DNA from 3 places in the Bacillus sp. FJAT-45350 genome. Region 1 is predicted to be linked to each of the others. Evidence: riboswitches for the same ligand, from Rfam matches in the RefSeq annotation. Region 1 holds a riboswitch; each other region holds the start of a gene.
The links. Region 1 has a riboswitch for S-adenosylmethionine ahead of CD003_RS13365 (methionine ABC transporter ATP-binding protein). Riboswitches for the same ligand answer to the same signal wherever they lie in the genome.

Region 1 (6,365 bases):
TCGCGGCATTAGAAGGGAATACCGATGTCACATTAGGGAATGTTGTCGGGAGTAACATTCTAAATATCTCCCTTGTTGTCGGAATAACTGCATTTATTTTCCCTTTAAAAGTAGAAAGTGCCACAATCCGAAAAGAAATTCCCTTTACCTTTTTGGCAGGGATTACACTAATTGTCTTGATGAGTGATCAATTCTTAGAGTTCTCACCAGTTAATATGATTACACGGAGCGATGGAATTATCTTTTTGCTATTCTTCGCTATCTTTATGTATTACGTTATTGAGGCTGCCAGGAATAGTCGAGAAGAAAACTTTGCGGAGCAAATAAACCCTAACGATACAGGAACATGGGGGAAAAATATTCTTCTAACCGTAGGTGGGTTAGCTGCTATCGTGTTGGGTGGTTATTTCGTTGTAGAAACTAGTACAGAAATCGCTTTTCGATTTGGAATGAGTGAAACATTAGTCGGGTTAACAATTGTAGCGATTGGGTCCTCACTTCCTGAATTGATAACTTCTATTACTGCAGCATTAAAACAACAAAGTGAAATTGCATTAGGTAATATTGTTGGAAGCTCGATATTTAACATTCTTTTTGTCCTTGGCTTATCATCGATTATTACACCACTTCCTGTAAGCGATAAAATATTCTTTGATGTAATCGTAATGATATTCCTAACCATTGTATTGTTTGTCTTCTCAAGAACTCAGTGCAAGGTTGCAAAAGGCGAGGGGCTAGCCCTTACTGTAGGCTATATTGTCTATCTTATTTACATTATTATTAGAAATTAAAATCTCCGTTTGCATATGACAAACGGAGATTTTAATTTCATTCTATCTCTTCGCTAGTAGCTCTAAATACTCAACTACTTTTTTATCAACATATCCTGTACCTTGAACCCTTTCATCAAAGTTTTCAATTAAATGAAAGGAATGGAGCGCTTCAATCACGTCTTGTTCTGATGGTGTATTAGTTTTAATATAGTCAAGCATTATTAACGCAGAAGCAATTTCATCTTGCAACTGCCCTTCCACCTTAAGAATATCCTCAGGGCTAGACTTTTTAAAATAAAGCTGATGAAGCTGTAAGATTCTCTCTAATTCCTTAACTGGCTCCGTATGGTCATCTACACGTAAATCAATATACCGATCGTTAAATCCAGCATATCCGCCTTTTTCTTTTACAACGAGAAGAGCTGCCGATTGTTTTCCACGACTATCTCCACCAGCTGCATCTCCTGCTAATAATGCCTTCGTTAATCGCGTAGCAAGGTCACCTTTCGATTTCTGGAAGATATTCGCCATAGCTTGTACAGTTTTTTCATCAACAAGAATGTTACCTTGGCAAGCAAAATTCGGTCCATTTATACCTCCTGCCCACGAATAACACTCACTCCCAGTAAAGGTGGCACTATTTCCTTGTGCATCTACTAACCCAACTTGACGAACAGTCTCATTTTCATCTTCACTTGTAATAATTTTTAACGTTTCTTCTGCCGTTTTACCCTGTTCCATTAATTCAAGCCCACGACTACCATAAGCTGGGTTAGCCCACGATTGGGTTGCCACTGCTCCCACACCAGCCTTTGCCCATGGCACAACCGAACCTACTGACAAAAATTTCGATGCTACCGCTACACCAAGCTCTTTTGTTACAGGGTCAAAACCAACAATTGAAAATGTATTTATTGACTTACGATCACGCTTAATCATTTCATGTCGTACTCCTTTCAATAATATACTAAAAAGTTAACTCTTTAAGAAAATAGCACTACCCTTCATTAATCCCTACATTCTTAAAGCCAAGTTGGAGCTAAATGTATCATTATTTTCTAATTCTTCCTATAATTAAAAAGGCTCAATAATTATTATACTGAAATTTCTTTATAAAATCACATATTACTGAAGGATCCTTCGAGTAGAAACTACAAAAGCAAGGAGAGAAACCTTTCAGGCTACTCTCCTTGCTTAATACTTAAGATATTTCTTATCGATTAACCATCCATTGCGGCTTACCAAAACCTTGAAAATCTTGGTCAATTATTTCTTCAAATTGAAGTGATTCTACAACCTCAATGATATCTTTGGCAAATTGTGCATCAAGATCAGCTGTTTTCATAACAACACGATTTCTGAAGTCATCAGGCATTTCCTCTAATGCTAGCGCTGATAATAAATCCATCTGTGCTGCTAATGCAAAGTTACCAGGTACAGCTGCAAGGTCTACTCCATCAACTGCTCTTGGTAATTGGCCTGCTTCGATTGGTGAGAACTTTAAATTTTTTGGATTTTCTGTCACATCTTTTTCTGAAGCTGTTAGTTGGTTAATCTCACCATCTACTGAAATTAAACCAATACCTTCAAGCAACATTAATGTTCTTGCTAAGTTTGTTGGATCATTTGGTAGAGCGAGCTCACTACCTTCTTCAATTTCTTCAATACTTTCAAATTTATTTGAATAGATTCCCATTGGAGCAGTTGGAACTACGATTAACTCAGAAAGCTCTATGTTATGTTCAGTTGCGAAATTTTCCATATAAATTTTATGTTGGAACAAATTTGCATCTAGCGAACCGTTTCCTAAAGCGATGTTCGGTTGAACATAATCACTAAATTCAATAACTTCAATTTCATATCCTTTTTCTTCAAGTAAAGGTTTAATAGCATTACTTACCATATCTGCATAAGGGCCAGATGTTGCTCCGATTACTAATTCCTTCTTTTCTTCAACAGGCTCTTCACTAACATCAGATGTTGCTTCTTCATTTCCACCACAAGCAGATAGTATTCCTAGCAGTAGAATAATAGATAATAAAACTAGCTTTTTCATATTCAATTTCCCCTTTTTCTCTTCTTTTATTTTTTATCAACAAATCTAGCAACTCGATCACCAGTGAATTGTAGAATTTGTACAATACAGATTAAAACAATGATTGTTGTTAACATAACGGTGTCATCGTAACGATAGTATCCAAAACGAATAGCAAGATCCCCTATCCCTCCACCGCCAACAATTCCAGCCATAGCAGAATACCCCACAAGGCTAATCGTAGTTATCGTTACGCCCTGAATAAGTCCTGGTCGCGCTTCTGGAAGGAGAACATCCTTAATAATCATCCACGGTGTAGCACCTACAGAAACAACTGCTTCAATAACGCCTTTATCAATTTCACGTAAAGATGACTCAACCAATCTTGCAAAAAACGGAATTGCCGCTACTGATAAAGAAACCGAGGCGGCTTTTGGTCCAATTGTTGTTCCTGCTATCAATTGCGTTAAAGGTAAAAGAGCAACGAGTAATATGATAAATGGAATAGAACGAATTAAATTTACAAAAAATCCCACAACACTCTTAATAAATGTGTTTTCTAGAAAAAGTCCTTTATCGGTGACAAATAACAAGATTCCAAGTGGTAATCCAAAAACCAATGCAACACTTAGTGCAATAGATACCATAAGTACCGTCTCAAGAAATGCTTTGTTCATTTCTGGAAGTAAATTAACTAGCGTTTCTAATAGCATCTGCAATTACCTCCAAATTTTCAGTACGTGTTCGGATTACTTCAATAGCCCGTTCTACTTCAGAATGCTCTCCAATAAGCTCCATAATAAAAATCCCTAGAGGTACTTCTTTTATGTACTCAATCTTTCCATGTAGAATATTCCCATTCACTTGAAACTGCTTAAAAACATCTGAAATAACAGATTCTTCTGCTATTGCTCCTTTAAATTGAACTTTCACAATCGTACCTTTACGTTTTTCTATTAACTGTGATGGTAGTTCAAATTGTAAAACACTATTAATGAAATCCCTTGTCAACTGTTGTGTAGGAGAAGCAAACAATTCATATACAGTGCCTTCTTCAATAATCCGTCCATCTTCCATTACTGCCATACGATCACAGATTTCCTTTACTACTTCCATTTCATGTGTAATTAACACGATGGTTAACCCAAGTTCTCTATTAATCTTTTTTAATAGGGACAAAATTGATTTTGTTGTATTTGGGTCTAGTGCAGAAGTAGCTTCATCACATAGTAGTACTTGAGGGTCGTTAGCAAGCGCCCTCGCTATGCCAACCCTCTGCTTTTGTCCCCCACTAAGTTGTGCAGGATAATGACCACTTTTGTTTGATAACCCTACCATTTCTAATAATTCTGTCACTTTTTTATTTATCTCAGCTTTAGGTTTCCCAGCAGCTTTTAACGCGATCGCTATATTTTCAAAAATTGTTTTTGAACTGATTAAATAAAAGTGTTGAAATATCATTCCAATTTTTTGCCTAGCTTCTCTTAAGGATTTTTTATTTAACTTTGTTAACTCCATTCCATCAATCTTAATTTCACCTGATGTCGGTTTCTCTAATAAATTTAAACAGCGTAATAGTGAGCTTTTTCCAGCCCCACTATAACCGACAATTCCAAATACCTCTCCTTTATTTACAGTTAGAGAGACATGGTCTACTCCCATTACGGTTGTTTTTTTTGTTTTATATTCTTTAACTAAATCTGTTACCTCAATCAAAACGTAGTCCCTCCTAAAATTAATTAAATTAATCCCAAATTCTTAGATTTTGTAAAAAAATAGACCCCTTCATCTGAAAGAGGCCTAATATCACGCACATTATAGCCTTATCTTTCAGAATAAGTTAATTATTCTGCAGGAGTTAGCACCATCCCATAATTTGGAGGTTGCTGGACTTCACCGGGCCTGTCCCTCAGTCGCTCTTGATAAGTTATTTTTATAAAATTGTTAAGTTGATAATATAACCAAGTAATCAGGTTGTCAATATCGTTTTTTCGCTTTAATACACAAAAGAGCGCTTTCATTATTGATACTACAACAAATAAACTATTTATTATTTATTTTCTAAAAAACTAAATCAGTTCTATTAATTAAGAGGCTAGGGTTGGGCACCTCTTTGTTTTGTAATAACAAAACGTCCTTTCTATCTTTTATTAGCTCTACTCTTTTACAAAGCCAATATTACCAATTTTTGTTTTAATGTATCATATAGTCCCTTTTTCTATTATACTAGAGTAATATAATCACTAAGAATTTATGGAGGGTTGCATCAATGAAACAACTATTTAATAGTGGCCATCATTCTTACATCGTCCTTGCTATACTATTATTATTTCTTTTTCCTACTAATAGTTTAGCAAACTCATCGATTGAAGAAAAATGTGGATATAGCGCCCAACCTGGTGTGAATCCAGATTATCAGACAGTAAACTGTTTACTAACAGAAACAGCACTGGACTACAATGTTCCACCGGAAATTGTAAAAGGGATTGCAGAAGTAGAAAGTGGTAACTGGAGACAATTTCATCCAGATGGTACCCCAATCATTACAGACGATGGTGGCATTGGAATTATGCAGATTACACTGTATCAAGATTATGATCAAGAAAGATTAAAAAATGATATTGTGTATAACATTAAATCAGGCGTGGAAATGCTAGATTCTATGTTTGCTAGAGGTGACTTACCGAAGATTAACGGACATGAAAGACATATCATTGAACATTGGTATTTCTCTGTAATGGCATATAATGGAATAAAACCTCTAAATAGTCCTATCGTACAAGCTACTGGCGAACGAAATCGCAAGGCATACCAAGAAAAAGTATTCGATGTCATTGCAAATCGTAGCTTGGTAACGTTAACTGAACTACCTTTAGATAGTAGTCATTTTCAATATGACTCGAATAGTAGCAATAATATTACATTCACTAAAGATGTTACTACGTCTGCTAAATTAACAGAGAGTAAACATTTTCTCAAAAAAGGTGAAAGAGCAACAATTACAACGAATAATGTTCGACTACGAGAACAACCGACAACAGCTAGTAATGAAGTTACTCGACTACAATTGAATCAAACTGTCAAAATTTCAGACTCGTTTATGTATGAACTAAATAAGAATAGCAGAAATCAATTCGTTTGGTATCCAGTTGAATTAACTGATGGTAAAACTGGTTATATAGCAAGTAGTTACCTAGAGCAAACTACAGCACCTATCGAAATTCCGACAAGAAAAAGCACGATTATTTTGCATCTAAATAACACGACTGCACAAGTAAACGGTTCATCTGTTAAACTCGACGCTGCTCCCTATACAACAAATGGTCGTACACTTGTCCCTCTTAGATTTATAAGTGAGAATCTTGGAGCAAATGTACATTGGGACGGGCCGACTAGAACAATAACGATTCAAGTAGACGGAAAAACACTGACATTACGAGAGGGAAGTCGAACGATTTCAGTTACGCAAAATGGTTCACATACAAATCATACAATTGAAGTAGCTCCTATTATTCGAAATGGTGTTACCTCCGTACCAATCCGTTTCATTTCAGAGC
Region 2 (6,365 bases), 680 kb from region 1:
TGATAGATGCTTTATCTGAGATAGAATCAATAGTAGAAAAGAGGGGGTTTTCTGTGTTGGGTTTGACAGAACCAGTTTCGTCCTCCTTCATTGCAATCGTACCACCAGTGTGTATAATCAGTATTTTTTTCATTTATTTTCACCTCTTGTTATATAGCTTCTTTTGTTGACCATGTTCCATTATTACCATATAATTACGTTACTTTAAAATAATAAACTTAGCAAATATTATCTTACAAGGGTAACCACCATGTCGGGTTTCTACCTGTAATACGGCTCTATTGTATAAACTTTTATTAAGAAATATGACATGTTACAATTGAAAATAATAGAGGGGAATGGAATTTACGTGCTGTCTTTAATTACAGCCGCAGCCGCACCAGGTTTAGCACTTCTTAGTTATTTCTATTTGAGGAATGGTTACGGCTTACAAACAATAGGTCAAGTTACAAAAAGCTTTATTATGGGAATACTATTAGTGTTTCCTGTTATGGTTCTACAATATGCTTTTATTGAAGAAGGCTTTTTCCTTGCTCCTATTTATAAAGCTTTTATTTTAAGCGGCTTGATTGAGGAATTTTTTAAATGGTTTCTTTTGTTTTTTGTTTCTTATAAACATGGGAACTTTACCAAGCCTTATGACGGGATTGTATTCGGTGTATCACTATCGCTAGGTTTTGCAACAGCAGAAAATTTATTTTATTTATTTGCGTATGGAATTGAGACAGCTTTAGGTAGAGCGTTGCTGCCAGTTGCTAGTCATGCAATTTTTGGAGTAATGATGGGTTATTATTTAGGAAGGGCGAGGTTTGAGTTGGATAAAAATAAATGGCTTATTTTATCCCTCGTAATCCCTATATTAATTCATGGTGGATATGATTACATACTAATCATATCAGCAGACATCTTTATCTATACGATGATACCGTTGATGATAGCTTTATGGTGGCTGGCTCTATCAAAAGTAAAACAAGCAAACGAGCGTCAAGTTTTGTAAGGAGGGATTTGTAATGGGAGCCGATAGATATCGTGTTGTTATTCGATGCCCAGAGTGTGGTGAAAAGTATATTTTACGAGGGAAGCCGAACAGTGAGGGTGGATATGAAACTGGCTTCAAACGTTGTATTTGTGGAAACGAAAACAATTTAGAAGTGGATGCAACACCTGAATAAGTGAGGGTTATTTTTCTTTAACACCTAAACTGTGTAAATGTTTTACAAGCTACATTTGACTCTTATAAAACATTTCTGCGTTAAAGTGAGAAAAATTATCGATTTACTATTGCATTAAACAGTTTTTTAGTGTAATTTTATATCAACCAATTAAATAGTTAGAACATTCTTATCAAGAGAGATGGAGGGACATGGCCCTGTGAAGTCTCAGCAACCAGCCGAAACTGGTCAGGTGCTAAATCCAGCAAGCGTTTTTAAAGCCAGCTTGAAAGATAAGAAGAAGCCAGTTATATGACAAACCCTTCTTCTTATTTTAAGAGGAAGGGTTTTTTGTTGCTTAGGAACTTTAAAATATTTCAATGTGGATAAGTGAAAGCATATTTTTAACAAATTCAGCTATGCAAATTTTGTTCTATAATCAGGAATGAAAAATTACTCCTTTTTAAAAGAAAAGGCGCATTGTGTGTTTAATTTTCCTTTTTGTATACAAATATTTATTTAAGATTCTGAGTATTATGAGTTTATTGTAAAGAGATAGAGTGGCATAATTGGATAGGAGGAAGATTGAACATGAACAGAAAAGAATTAGAGACAACATTGGTGCAAATCGGAAACAGACTAGATGAGCGTACAGGAGCAATTAACACACCTGTCTATTTTTCAACAGCTTATCGTCATACAGGAATTGGTGAGTCAACTGGATATGATTATGCTAGAACAGGAAACCCGACAAGGGAAGTATTAGAAAATGCTATAGCGAAATTAGAGCATGGAGATAGAGGGTACGCCTGTAGCTCAGGAATGGCAGCGGTGCAAACGGTCCTTTCATTGTTTAAACAAGGAGATGAAATTCTTGCCTCGCAAGACCTTTATGGAGGCACTTATCGATTATTCGAGCAAGGCTGGAATAACTGGGGCTTAACGTTTTGCTATAGTGACCCACGGGATTTGGCTACATTTGAAAGTAAGATTAATGAGAGAACGAAAGCTCTTTTTATCGAAACACCTACTAATCCACTAATGCAGGAAGCGGACATTTCAGCTTTAGCAAAAATAGCAAAAAAGTATAATCTATTATTTATCGTTGATAACACATTTTACACACCCCTATTACAACAGCCATTAGTAGAAGGAGCAGATATTGTGATTCATAGTGCTTCTAAATATTTAGGTGGGCATAACGATGTAATAGCAGGCTTAATCGTCGCTAAAGGAGAAGAGCTTTGTGAGCGATTGTTTATGTTCTTTAATGGCATGGGTGGTACATTGGGTGCATTTGATTCTTGGCTATTAATTAGAGGAATGAAAACTCTTGCATTACGAATGGAACAGCATGAAAGAAATGCCAAGGCGATTGTAGAATATTTACAACAGCATGAAAGTGTCGTTGATGTTTTGTACCCGGGCAGAGGGGGCATGATGTCATTCCGTATTAAGAAAGAGGACTGGGTCAATCCTTTCCTTCAACAATTAAAGCTTATCTCATTTGCAGAAAGTCTTGGCGGAGTAGAGAGTTTAATGACATATCCTACAACTCAAACACATGCAGATGTACCAGAGGAAGTTCGTTTAGCGAATGGTGTTTGTAATCGATTATTACGTTTTTCAGTAGGAATTGAATTTGTCGAGGATTTAATAGCAGATTTAGCACAAGCATTTGCATACGTTGAAGAGAATATCAAATAAGGGGAGTTTAATAAATATGAGTAATGAATATAGCTTTCAAACACAATTATTGCATAATAACCATAAGGTTGATAAACATAACGGCGCAGTAAGTGTCCCGATCCAACATGCATCAACATTTCATCAATTTGATTTTGATACATTTGGACAATATGACTATGGACGTTCGGGTAACCCGACAAGAGAAGTGTTAGAAGAGACAATAGCTCAGTTAGAGGGAGGCACTCGTGGTTTTGCATTCGCATCAGGTATGGCAGCAATTTCAACTGCTTTTATGCTTTTATCGAAGGGAGACCATGTAGTAATTACAAGTGATGTATACGGCGGGACATTTCGTTTTGTCACAGAAGTATTACCTCGACTAGGGATAGAAGTTACGTTCGTTGATATGACGAACCTTGATGAAGTAAGAACCAATATTCAAGAAAACACAAAATTACTATATATTGAAACTCCTTCAAACCCAACGTTAAAAGTGACGGATATTAAAGGACTGGTGCAGATTGCTAAGGAGTATAACTGCTTAACATTCCTTGATAATACGTTTTTAACTCCTGCATTACAAAGACCAATTGAATTTGGTGTAGATGTAGTATTACATAGTGCAACGAAATTCATCGGTGGTCATAGTGATGTTATCGCAGGCTTAGCAGTTGTAAAAGATGAAGAGCTAGGAAAACAGATAGCATTCCTACAAAACTCATTTGGTTGTGTACTTGGAGTTCAAGATTGCTGGTTAGTATTACGTGGCTTAAAGACTCTGCATGTTCGAATGGAGCACTCATCCAAAGCAGCACTTGAGATTGCAGAATGGTTGGAAACAGTGCCAGAGGTAGAAACTGTTTACTATCCAGGTTTACAAAAGCACGCAGGTCATCAATTACAAAAGGAACAAGCGGATGGTTTTGGGGCTGTTCTCTCATTTGCATTGCGTGATAGAGATGCGGTTAAGAGATTTGTAGAGCAAGTGGAGCTACCTGTATTTGCTGTTAGTCTCGGTGCTGTTGAATCAATTTTGTCATATCCACCAACAATGAGCCATGCTGCAATGCCTAAAGAAGAACGTGAGAAGCGAGGGATTTCTGAAGGGTTGCTACGCTTATCTGTAGGTTTAGAAAAAACAGAAGATATTATTAAAGACTTTAAACAAGCTTTCGAGAAAATTAGTCAGAAAGTATAAAAAAGAAAAAAGATTGTTCTTGGACAATCAAAGGCAATTGCTACTAGTTTTTGAACAGAGCGAAGGGAAGCGAAACATATGAACCTATTAAAAGACTTACAATCAAAAATCTTAATTGGTGATGGAGCCATGGGTACGCTTCTGTATGCTCAAGGTGTCGATAATTGTTATGAAGAATTAAACATTACTCAAGAAGAGAAGATATTTGATGTTCACCGTGCCTACATTGACGCTGGTGCTGATGTTATTCAAACAAATACGTATGCGGCAAACTCAATTAAATTAGAAAAATATGGACTCGATAATAAGGTTAAATTACTTAATCGTGCAGCAGTTAACATTGCAAAAAAAGCAGCCAAAAATCAAAGCTACGTTCTAGGTACTATTGGTGGAATTAGAGGAATTCAGAAGAAGGCATGGGCTTTAGAGGAGATTAAAAGTAGTTTTGTAAACCAGCTTGATAGTTTATTAGAAGAAACACCAGATGGAATACTTCTTGAAACTTATTACGACTTTGAAGAAATTTTTGAATCTGTAAAAATAGCTAGAACAATGACAGATATTCCAATAATAGCTCAAGTATCTTTAGGGGATATTGGCGTACTACACAATGGAATGAAGATTTCAAGTGCACTAACTCAATTGGCGAATGTCGGTGCAAATGTAGTTGGTTTAAATTGTCGTATGGGACCTTACCATATGACTCGATCCTTCGAAGAGGTACCATTACTAGATAATGCATTCTTGTCTGCTTATCCAAATGCAAGTTTGCCAGATTACCGTGATGGACGCTTTTTCTATCAGTCTAACCCTAGCTACTTTGGAGAAAGTGCGTTAAAGTTCCGTGAGCAAGGGATTCGACTATTAGGTGGTTGTTGTGGTACAACGCCAGAGCATATTGAAGCAATGGCTCAAGCATTAAAAGGAAAAGCACCAATTGAAGAAAAGGTCGTTATTTCTTCAGAGCCAGAAAAAATCAATATATATAAGAATAATTCAGAAGAGCCAATACATGAAATTGTTAGAAAGCGTCATTCCGTCATTGTCGAGCTAGATCCTCCTAAGCAACTTTCAATTGAAGGATTTGTAGAAGGAGCGAAAAAATTAACAGAAGCTGGTGTTGATGCTGTAACAATGGCAGATAATTCATTAGCATCGCCACGTGTTGACAATATGGCATTAGGCTCAATTATAAAAACCCAAGTAGGGGCGCGTCCTCTAATTCATGTTACGTGCAGAGATAGAAATTTAATTGGTCTTCAGTCTCATTTAATGGGTTTACATACATTAGGGATTGATCAATTGTTAGCAATTACTGGTGACCCTACAAAAATAGGTGATTTTCCAGGAGCGACATCTGTATATGATTTAACTTCTTTTGATTTAATACAGTTAATTAAACAGCTTAATGAAGGTATTTCTTTTTCAGGGAAGTCGTTAGGTCAGAAAACGAATTTCTCTGTTGCGGCCGCTTTTAACCCTAATGTTCGTCATTTAGATAAGGCAGTTAAAAGAATGGAAAAGAAGATTGAGTCAGGTGCGGATTACTTTATGACTCAGCCTATTTATAGTGAAGAACAAATTGTTGATGTTTATCATGCGACAAAGCATATTACGAAGCCAATTTATATAGGAATTATGCCTTTAACAAGTTCAAGGAACGCAGAATTTTTACACAATGAAGTTCCAGGTATAAAGTTAACGGATGAGATTCGAGCTCGAATGGCTACACATGGTGATAATAGAGAAGCTGCTCAAAAAGAAGGGGTAGATTTATCAAAGTCGTTAATCGATGTTGCGTTAAAACATTTCCACGGAATTTATCTTATTACACCGTTTTTACGTTACGGAATGACAGTTGAATTAACAAAGTATATCCATGAAAAAGTCGGTGTACTTACAACAAAGTGACCATCGAACATGCTTTTGACATAAGAAAGGACCGATTAAAGGATGAGTAATACAATAACAGAATTTGAAAAACAATTACAAAAAAAAATACTAGTATTAGACGGTGCAATGGGGACAATGCTTCAGCAATCAAACCTTACCGCTGAGGATTTTGGTGGGGATGATTATGATGGCTGTAATGAATATTTAAACATTACAGCTCCTCATGTACTTACAAATATTCATGAGGCGTATTTTGCTGCAGGAGCAGATATTGTTGAAACGAATACATTTGGTGCCACGAGCATTGTATTAGAGGATTATGACCTTCAGCATTTAACGAAAGAAATTAACATCGAAGCAGTTAAGCTTGCTCGTGCTGCTGCAGATAAATATTCAACAAGCGAATGGCCTCGTTTTGTTGCTGGTGCAATGGG
Region 3 (6,365 bases), on a different contig from region 1:
TGCTGAAGCGTACGAGAAAATGGTATCTGAAGACTAAGAGCACAAAAAAGACAGCTGAGGCTGTCTTTTTTTAATGCTGAGTTATGAGTTATAAGTTATAAATTAAATTCGGAATTCAGAACTCATTATTTTGTAATTTGTTTATTTCTCTTCTCCTTTGGGTATCGTAACTATAACGAACTCCAGAGGAGGTCATAGTAATGAATGATAATCATTTGAAGAAGGTCGATGTAACGAGTAAGGTTGAAGGGAAGCTTGAGAATGGTGCAATGAATCTGTATATTGATGAGGCGAAGGTTGGAAAGATTGTGATGACCAATCAAGGAAATCAATATGAGATGGCAGAGGACTTTGAGTTTGAAGAGAATAAAGTATATAGATATGAAAATGACCACCCTGAAAAGGAAAAGCAATATGTTGAAGGTTGCGACATGGGTTGGTGTTAAAGTGAAAAAGGCTGTAGAAGCAGATTTATTGCTTCACAGTCTTTTTTAATTTCTTACAGCTACCATTCCTTTGCTTTTTCTCCATGAATGCAGTGTACAATTGTCGAAATTTATATATAAAAGGAAAACAAAAAATGAAGAGATAGTGGCGTAATACTAATAAAAGTCTTTCTAAACCCGAAATAGTTTATTATTATTTAGGGATACGAAATGATGGAAGGACTTTTAAAATGAGTCAATTTATTGGAGACTGGAAAATCCAGTTTAAGAATTACAATAAAAATGTTCGCCTATTTCTACTTGCTTCTATCCTAGGTAATATCGGCATGGGAATATTTATGGTTATTTATAATTACTACGTTCGAGAATTAGGTTTTGATGACCAGATGAACGGCAAAGTTATTGCGATGACAGCAACGGCTTCTGCATTAGCTTTATTACCAGCAGGGATTTTAAGCGATCGGTATGGACGAAAAAAAATCATATTTATTGGTGCAATCTTTACAGCAGCTAGTTTATTATTACGGGCGATTCTGGTGACAGAGTCTTCACTATTATATACAGCATTTATGACAGGACTGTTTATGGCCTGTATTCAAGTAGCTTCTATACCATTGTTAGCTGAGAACTCTACAGAGAAGGAACGAGTACACTTATTTAGTTTTAACTTTGCGGTTATTATGGTGGCTAATGTCATTGGTAATGCTTTAGGTGGAGGCTTAACAGATTTATTTCAATTTGTATTTACAATTGACACTCTTACAAGTGTAAGAATTACGTTATTAATTGGTTCTATCTTCTTCTTTGCGGCATTGTGGCCAATATTGAAAATCTGTGAAACTCGTAAGTTGAAAACAGAAAAATCAGCAGCAAGCTCTTTAAAAAAGTTAGTCACTACGCATAAATCTGGAATTAAAATTATAGCGTTATTTGCGGTAGCTCAAATTTTGATTGGTTTTGGTTCTGGTCTTGTGATACCTTATTTAAACATTTATTTTACTGACCGGTTTGAAATTAGCAAATCTCTTGTTGGGCTAATTCTTTCCCTTGGCCAGGGTATGACGGCGGTCGCATTTATGATTGGTCCTGCTGTAGTTCAGCGGTTTGGTGAAGTAAAAGCGGTTGTCATATTGCAATTGTCATCATTGCCTTTCTTATTATTAACTGCTTACACAGAAAACCTCTGGATTGCTGTGATTGGTTTTCTGTTTCGACAGGCATTAATGAATGCTGGAAACCCTATTCAAATGTCGTTAATGATGAGAAGTGTTGATGATTCAATAAAAGGGTTAACAAACTCAGTAGGACAGATGGTCTTCCAATTGGGCTGGGCTGTCATGGGTCCTGTTTCGATGACCATTGTTATGCTTCATGGCTCTTATTATGGCTATGCTATCGTTTTTTCGATTACGGGAGCTCTTTACTTAATTGGTTCAATTTACTTCTTTTTGGTCTTTCGTCGTTATGACAATGATCAAGGGAAAAAAAAGGTGCGAAAGGTGTCGTAAAAAAGAGAAAAAACCGTTGACACTAAAAGATTGTCCATGCTATGATTCATTCATGAAATTAAACATTAATTAAATGTAACTCTTATCATGAGAGGTGGAGGGACTGGCCCGATGAAACCCAGCAACCTTAAACATGTATTGACATGTTTAGTAAGGTGCTAAATCCTACAAAGCAAATTGCTTTGAAAGATGAGAGAAAGGCTCAGATACGCTACTAAACCTTTCTGCTCATGATGATGACGGGAAGGTTTTTTTAATCTCTAAAGTCAAGTGTAGTTAGCTTATATAATCCAGTTGTAGATATATAGTTATATTTGTCGAAATTTTGAGATTTTCTTATATTTAATTATGGGTATTTCAATGTGTATACTAAGTGTTAGATTACTAGATATGAAAGAGAGATAGTAGTAAATAGAGAAAAAGATAAGGGTGTTTACATTGATAAGTTTAAGTCAAATCAGGAAAGTGTTCCAAACACGAGATGGAACGGTTACTGCTATTGATCGAATTAACCTTGATATTAACGAAGGTGAAATTTTTGGAATAATCGGATATAGCGGTGCGGGTAAAAGTACGCTTATTAGAATGCTTAACAACTTGGAACGGCCTACAGAAGGAACCGTTTCTATTGCAGGGAAGAATCTATCATCAATGACTGGGCAAGAGCTTAGAAAAGCCCGACAAGAAATTAGTATGATTTTTCAACACTTCAATTTACTCTGGTCTCGAACTGTACGAGAAAATATTTCATTCCCTCTTGAAATTGCGGGTGTTAAAAAAAATGACCGTGAAAAGAGAGTAAAAGAATTAATACAGCTTGTTGGTCTAGAGGGGCGCGGTGACTCTTATCCTTCTCAATTAAGTGGAGGACAAAAACAAAGAGTTGGTATTGCAAGAGCACTCGCAAATAATCCAAAAGTTCTTTTGTGTGACGAGGCAACGTCGGCACTAGACCCAAAGACGACAGATTCAATTCTTGATTTACTAGTAGATATTAATAAAAAGCTAGGATTAACGATTGTCTTAATAACGCATGAAATGCATGTGATTAGAAAGATATGTAACCGAGTTGCTGTTATTGAAGCAGGTAACATTGCTGAACAAGGACCAGTATTAGAAGTTTTTAGACAACCGAAAGCTGATATTACGAAGGAGTTTGTAAAGCAAATTACAGAACCTGAAGAAACGAAAGACTCCTTACAACTTAAAGAATCTGGTCAAGTTGTCCAGTTAACTTTTGTAGGGGATGAAACAGAACGTCCATTAATCACACAATTGATTCGTCAATTTGATGTTGAGGTTAATATATTGCAAGGGAAAATTTCTCAAACTCAGGATGGTTCTTACGGAACACTCTTTATCCATATTGATGGAAGTGAAGATGAACTTTCAAAAGCGATTTCATTTATAAGGGAACAGCAAGTTGAAGTGGAGGTGATTGATCGATGAATCAATTATTTCCGAACATCAGATGGGAACGAGTGTGGGAAGCGACATTAGAGACGTTTTATATGTCGTTCGTATCCGTTATACTAACTGCATTTTTTGGCCTAATTTTAGGTTTGTTATTATTCCTTACAGCTAAGGGTAACCTTTGGCAAAATCAAGTGGTTCATGTAATTACAGCAGCATTTGTAAATGTGTTTCGTTCAGTTCCATTCATTATATTAATTATATTGTTAATTCCATTTACGAAGTTTTTTGTTGGCTCGATTTTCGGATGGAAGGCAGCAGTACCAGCATTGGTTGTTGGTGCAGCACCATTTTATGCGAGAATGGTTGAAATCGCACTTCGAGAAATTGATAAAGGGGTTATCGAAGCTTCTCAATCTATGGGGGCTAGTCATTTGGAGATTATTTGGAAGGTTTTACTTCCAGAATCAAAGCCAGCTCTAACTTCAGGTATTACAGTTACAGCAATTGCGCTCGTTAGTTATACAGCAATGGCAGGTGTAATTGGAGCAGGTGGTCTAGGTTATTTAGCATTTATGGATGGATTCCAGAGAAATCAATGGGATTATGTATGGGTAGCTACCATTGCCATTCTACTGATTGTTTATGTCATTCAGTTGGTTGGGGATTGGTTTACAAATAAAACAGATAAACGATAATAGGGGGCAAATAAGATGAAAAAGTTTTTTAGTTTTCTATCAGCAGGTGTTCTGTCATTAGCACTTGTTGCATGTGGCGGAGGGAACGACGCGCCAGCTCAAGAAGAAGCACAAGATGATGCACCACAAGAAGAGCAAGCAACTGAAGAAGCGGTAACACTAGTTATTGGTGCTTCAAATGTACCGCATGCTGAAGTTTTAGAATTCGCACAGCCTATACTTGCTGAAGAGGGTATTAATTTACAAATTGAAACATTCCAAGATTATGTACTTCCAAACCAAGCGTTAGATGATGGAACATTAGATGCAAACTACTTCCAGCACATACCTTACTTAGAAGCACAAATGGCTGAGCATGGATATGAGTTCGTAAACGCTGGTGGAATGCATATCGAACCATTCGGTCTATATACGAAGAAATATGCAAGCATTGATGAGCTTCCAGAAGGTGCAGAGATTGTTATGAGTAATTCAATCCCTGACCATGGCCGTGTATTCGCAATTCTTGAAGATCATGGTTTAGTTACATTAGCAGAAGGTGTAGGGATTGGTGCAACAGTTGAAGATGTAGTGGAAAACCCTAGAAACTTTACATTCCGTGCAAACATTGATGCGTCTATGCTTCCACAAGCATATGAACATGAAGAGGGAGATGCAGTTTTCATTAATGCAAACTTTGCTCTTGGTGCAGGATTACACCCAGGTTCAGATGCACTTGTAGTTGAAAGCCCAGAAGACAATCCGTATGTGAACGTTGTTGCAGTACGTGAAGGTGACGAAACTCGTCCAGAAATTCAAAAGTTAATTGAAGTTCTTCAATCAGAAGAGGTTCGTAACTTTATTCTTGAAAAATGGGAAGGCGACGTAGTACCTGCATTTTAATATAAGAAGAAAGTAGTCGTTTATTAAGCGGCTACTTTTTTTGTTTGAAAGCTCACACATTATTTCGTTTCTATTGAGAGATACTATATTTGTCTTGAGTATACATAGGGAGGAATTATAAATGGAACAGAACAGTAGCATGATTCAAATGGCATTACAAGAATATAAAGAAGGGTTAGGCCATTTTACGCAAAAAATGCCTCAAATAGCGAAAAAATATAATGCTTTCACAGAGGAATGCTTTGCTGAAGGGAAGTTGTCACAAAAGGAGAAGCAATTAATTGCTCTTGGTATTAGTATTTACTCGCAGGATGAGTACTGCATTATTTATCATACGAAGGGCTGTGTTGACCAAGGGTGTAGTGAAGAGGAGATACTTGAAACAGTTGGGGTCTCAGCAGCATTTGGTGGTGGAGCAGCAATGAGCCAAGCAGTAACGCTAGTTCAAGATGCGTTAAGTGAGTTTAATGGACAGAACGTTCAGTAGAGCAATTATGAATTATGATTTATGAATTACAAATGGTATAAGATTTGTTTAGGGGTTGTCTAAAAGGATTGGTTACTTTTAGGGAGCCTCTTTCTTGTTATAAAAATTAATATAAAAAGAGGCTCTTACATTCATAACTTATAACTCATAACTCATAATTGCTTTCTCCCTTAGTATGTTGGAGAGATTAACTACAATTCTAGAGGAAAGTTTGTTGAGTGTGTCTGATTAGCTTACAACGCTAATTGTTAGATAATTTACCGTTTTATCGATGTTGGGGCTTTACGAACTATTTGTTATCATAGTACTTGTAAGAAAAAAGGAGTTTAATGCTCCATAAATTGAGGTTATAGAATGTATATAAACTCAGTTAAAAAAGAAGGGATGATTTGTTATCTTAACTATCCAAGCCAATTATACTGGTGAAATGGAAAAGGCGATGCAACAATCACATGGGATGGGCTACGCAGAATACAACAGAAGCTTAACTAAGCGCTTAGAAGTTGAAAAGGCTCGCGAGGAAGACTATAAAAAGTCTAATAAAATTGCTTTAGAAGTTAACGGCAGATAACAATAAAGGAGGGTGACTACTATTTATGTAGTCATCCTCTTTTATTTAATAAAATAAAGTTGTTATATTGTTCGACATAGGACGGAAACTTTAGGATAATAAGAAGTTGTAAGTTTTCCTTATTTTTCTTATTTTCCTTTAGTAACTTCTGAAAAGGAAGAAAAGGCGGATTTTCGTTATTCCAATAAACAAAATGGTAGAATGAGTTTTTATATTAGAGAGAAGATAAACAAAGAAGAATAAGGTAGTAGCTACTTTTTATATATAAATGTATAAAAAGTATATAAAATAAAGCTGAAACCCTTGAAGTATATTTTGATTTGTTATAAGATTGTAATGAGAATAGATTGAGAATTTAAA

Region 2: linked by a shared signal. The riboswitch ahead of CD003_RS09930 (methionine biosynthesis PLP-dependent protein) and the one ahead of CD003_RS13365 (methionine ABC transporter ATP-binding protein) in region 1 are both predicted to bind S-adenosylmethionine.
Region 3: linked by a shared signal. The riboswitch ahead of CD003_RS17360 (methionine ABC transporter ATP-binding protein) and the one ahead of CD003_RS13365 (methionine ABC transporter ATP-binding protein) in region 1 are both predicted to bind S-adenosylmethionine.

The regions. Positions count from the first base shown of each region.
Region 1 is NZ_NISU01000001.1:2,658,065-2,664,429, forward strand. Features, by position in the region: gene CD003_RS13345 (calcium/sodium antiporter) at 1-791, shown strand, start outside; gene CD003_RS13350 (DUF1028 domain-containing protein) at 834-1,712, opposite strand; gene CD003_RS13355 (MetQ/NlpA family ABC transporter substrate-binding protein) at 1,987-2,829, opposite strand; gene CD003_RS13360 (methionine ABC transporter permease) at 2,856-3,521, opposite strand; gene CD003_RS13365 (methionine ABC transporter ATP-binding protein) at 3,499-4,524, opposite strand; SAM riboswitch class I at 4,629-4,737, opposite strand; gene CD003_RS13370 (stalk domain-containing protein) at 5,078-6,365, shown strand, end outside.
Region 2 is NZ_NISU01000001.1:1,978,446-1,984,810, reverse strand. Features, by position in the region: gene CD003_RS09940 (asparaginase) at 1-133, opposite strand, end outside; gene prsW (glutamic-type intramembrane protease PrsW) at 350-997, shown strand; gene CD003_RS21855 (hypothetical protein) at 1,011-1,172, shown strand; SAM riboswitch class I at 1,339-1,451, shown strand; gene CD003_RS09930 (methionine biosynthesis PLP-dependent protein) at 1,743-2,858, shown strand; gene metC (cystathionine beta-lyase) at 2,875-4,038, shown strand; gene CD003_RS09920 (bifunctional homocysteine S-methyltransferase/methylenetetrahydrofolate reductase) at 4,117-5,949, shown strand; gene metH (methionine synthase) at 5,992-6,365, shown strand, end outside.
Region 3 is NZ_NISU01000002.1:162,330-168,694, forward strand. Features, by position in the region: gene gcvH (glycine cleavage system protein GcvH) at 1-37, shown strand, start outside; gene CD003_RS17350 (YusG family protein) at 201-446, shown strand; gene CD003_RS17355 (MFS transporter) at 677-1,954, shown strand; SAM riboswitch class I at 2,034-2,150, shown strand; gene CD003_RS17360 (methionine ABC transporter ATP-binding protein) at 2,393-3,403, shown strand; gene CD003_RS17365 (methionine ABC transporter permease) at 3,400-4,065, shown strand; gene CD003_RS17370 (MetQ/NlpA family ABC transporter substrate-binding protein) at 4,081-4,947, shown strand; gene CD003_RS17375 (carboxymuconolactone decarboxylase family protein) at 5,069-5,434, shown strand; gene CD003_RS21995 (hypothetical protein) at 5,862-6,005, shown strand.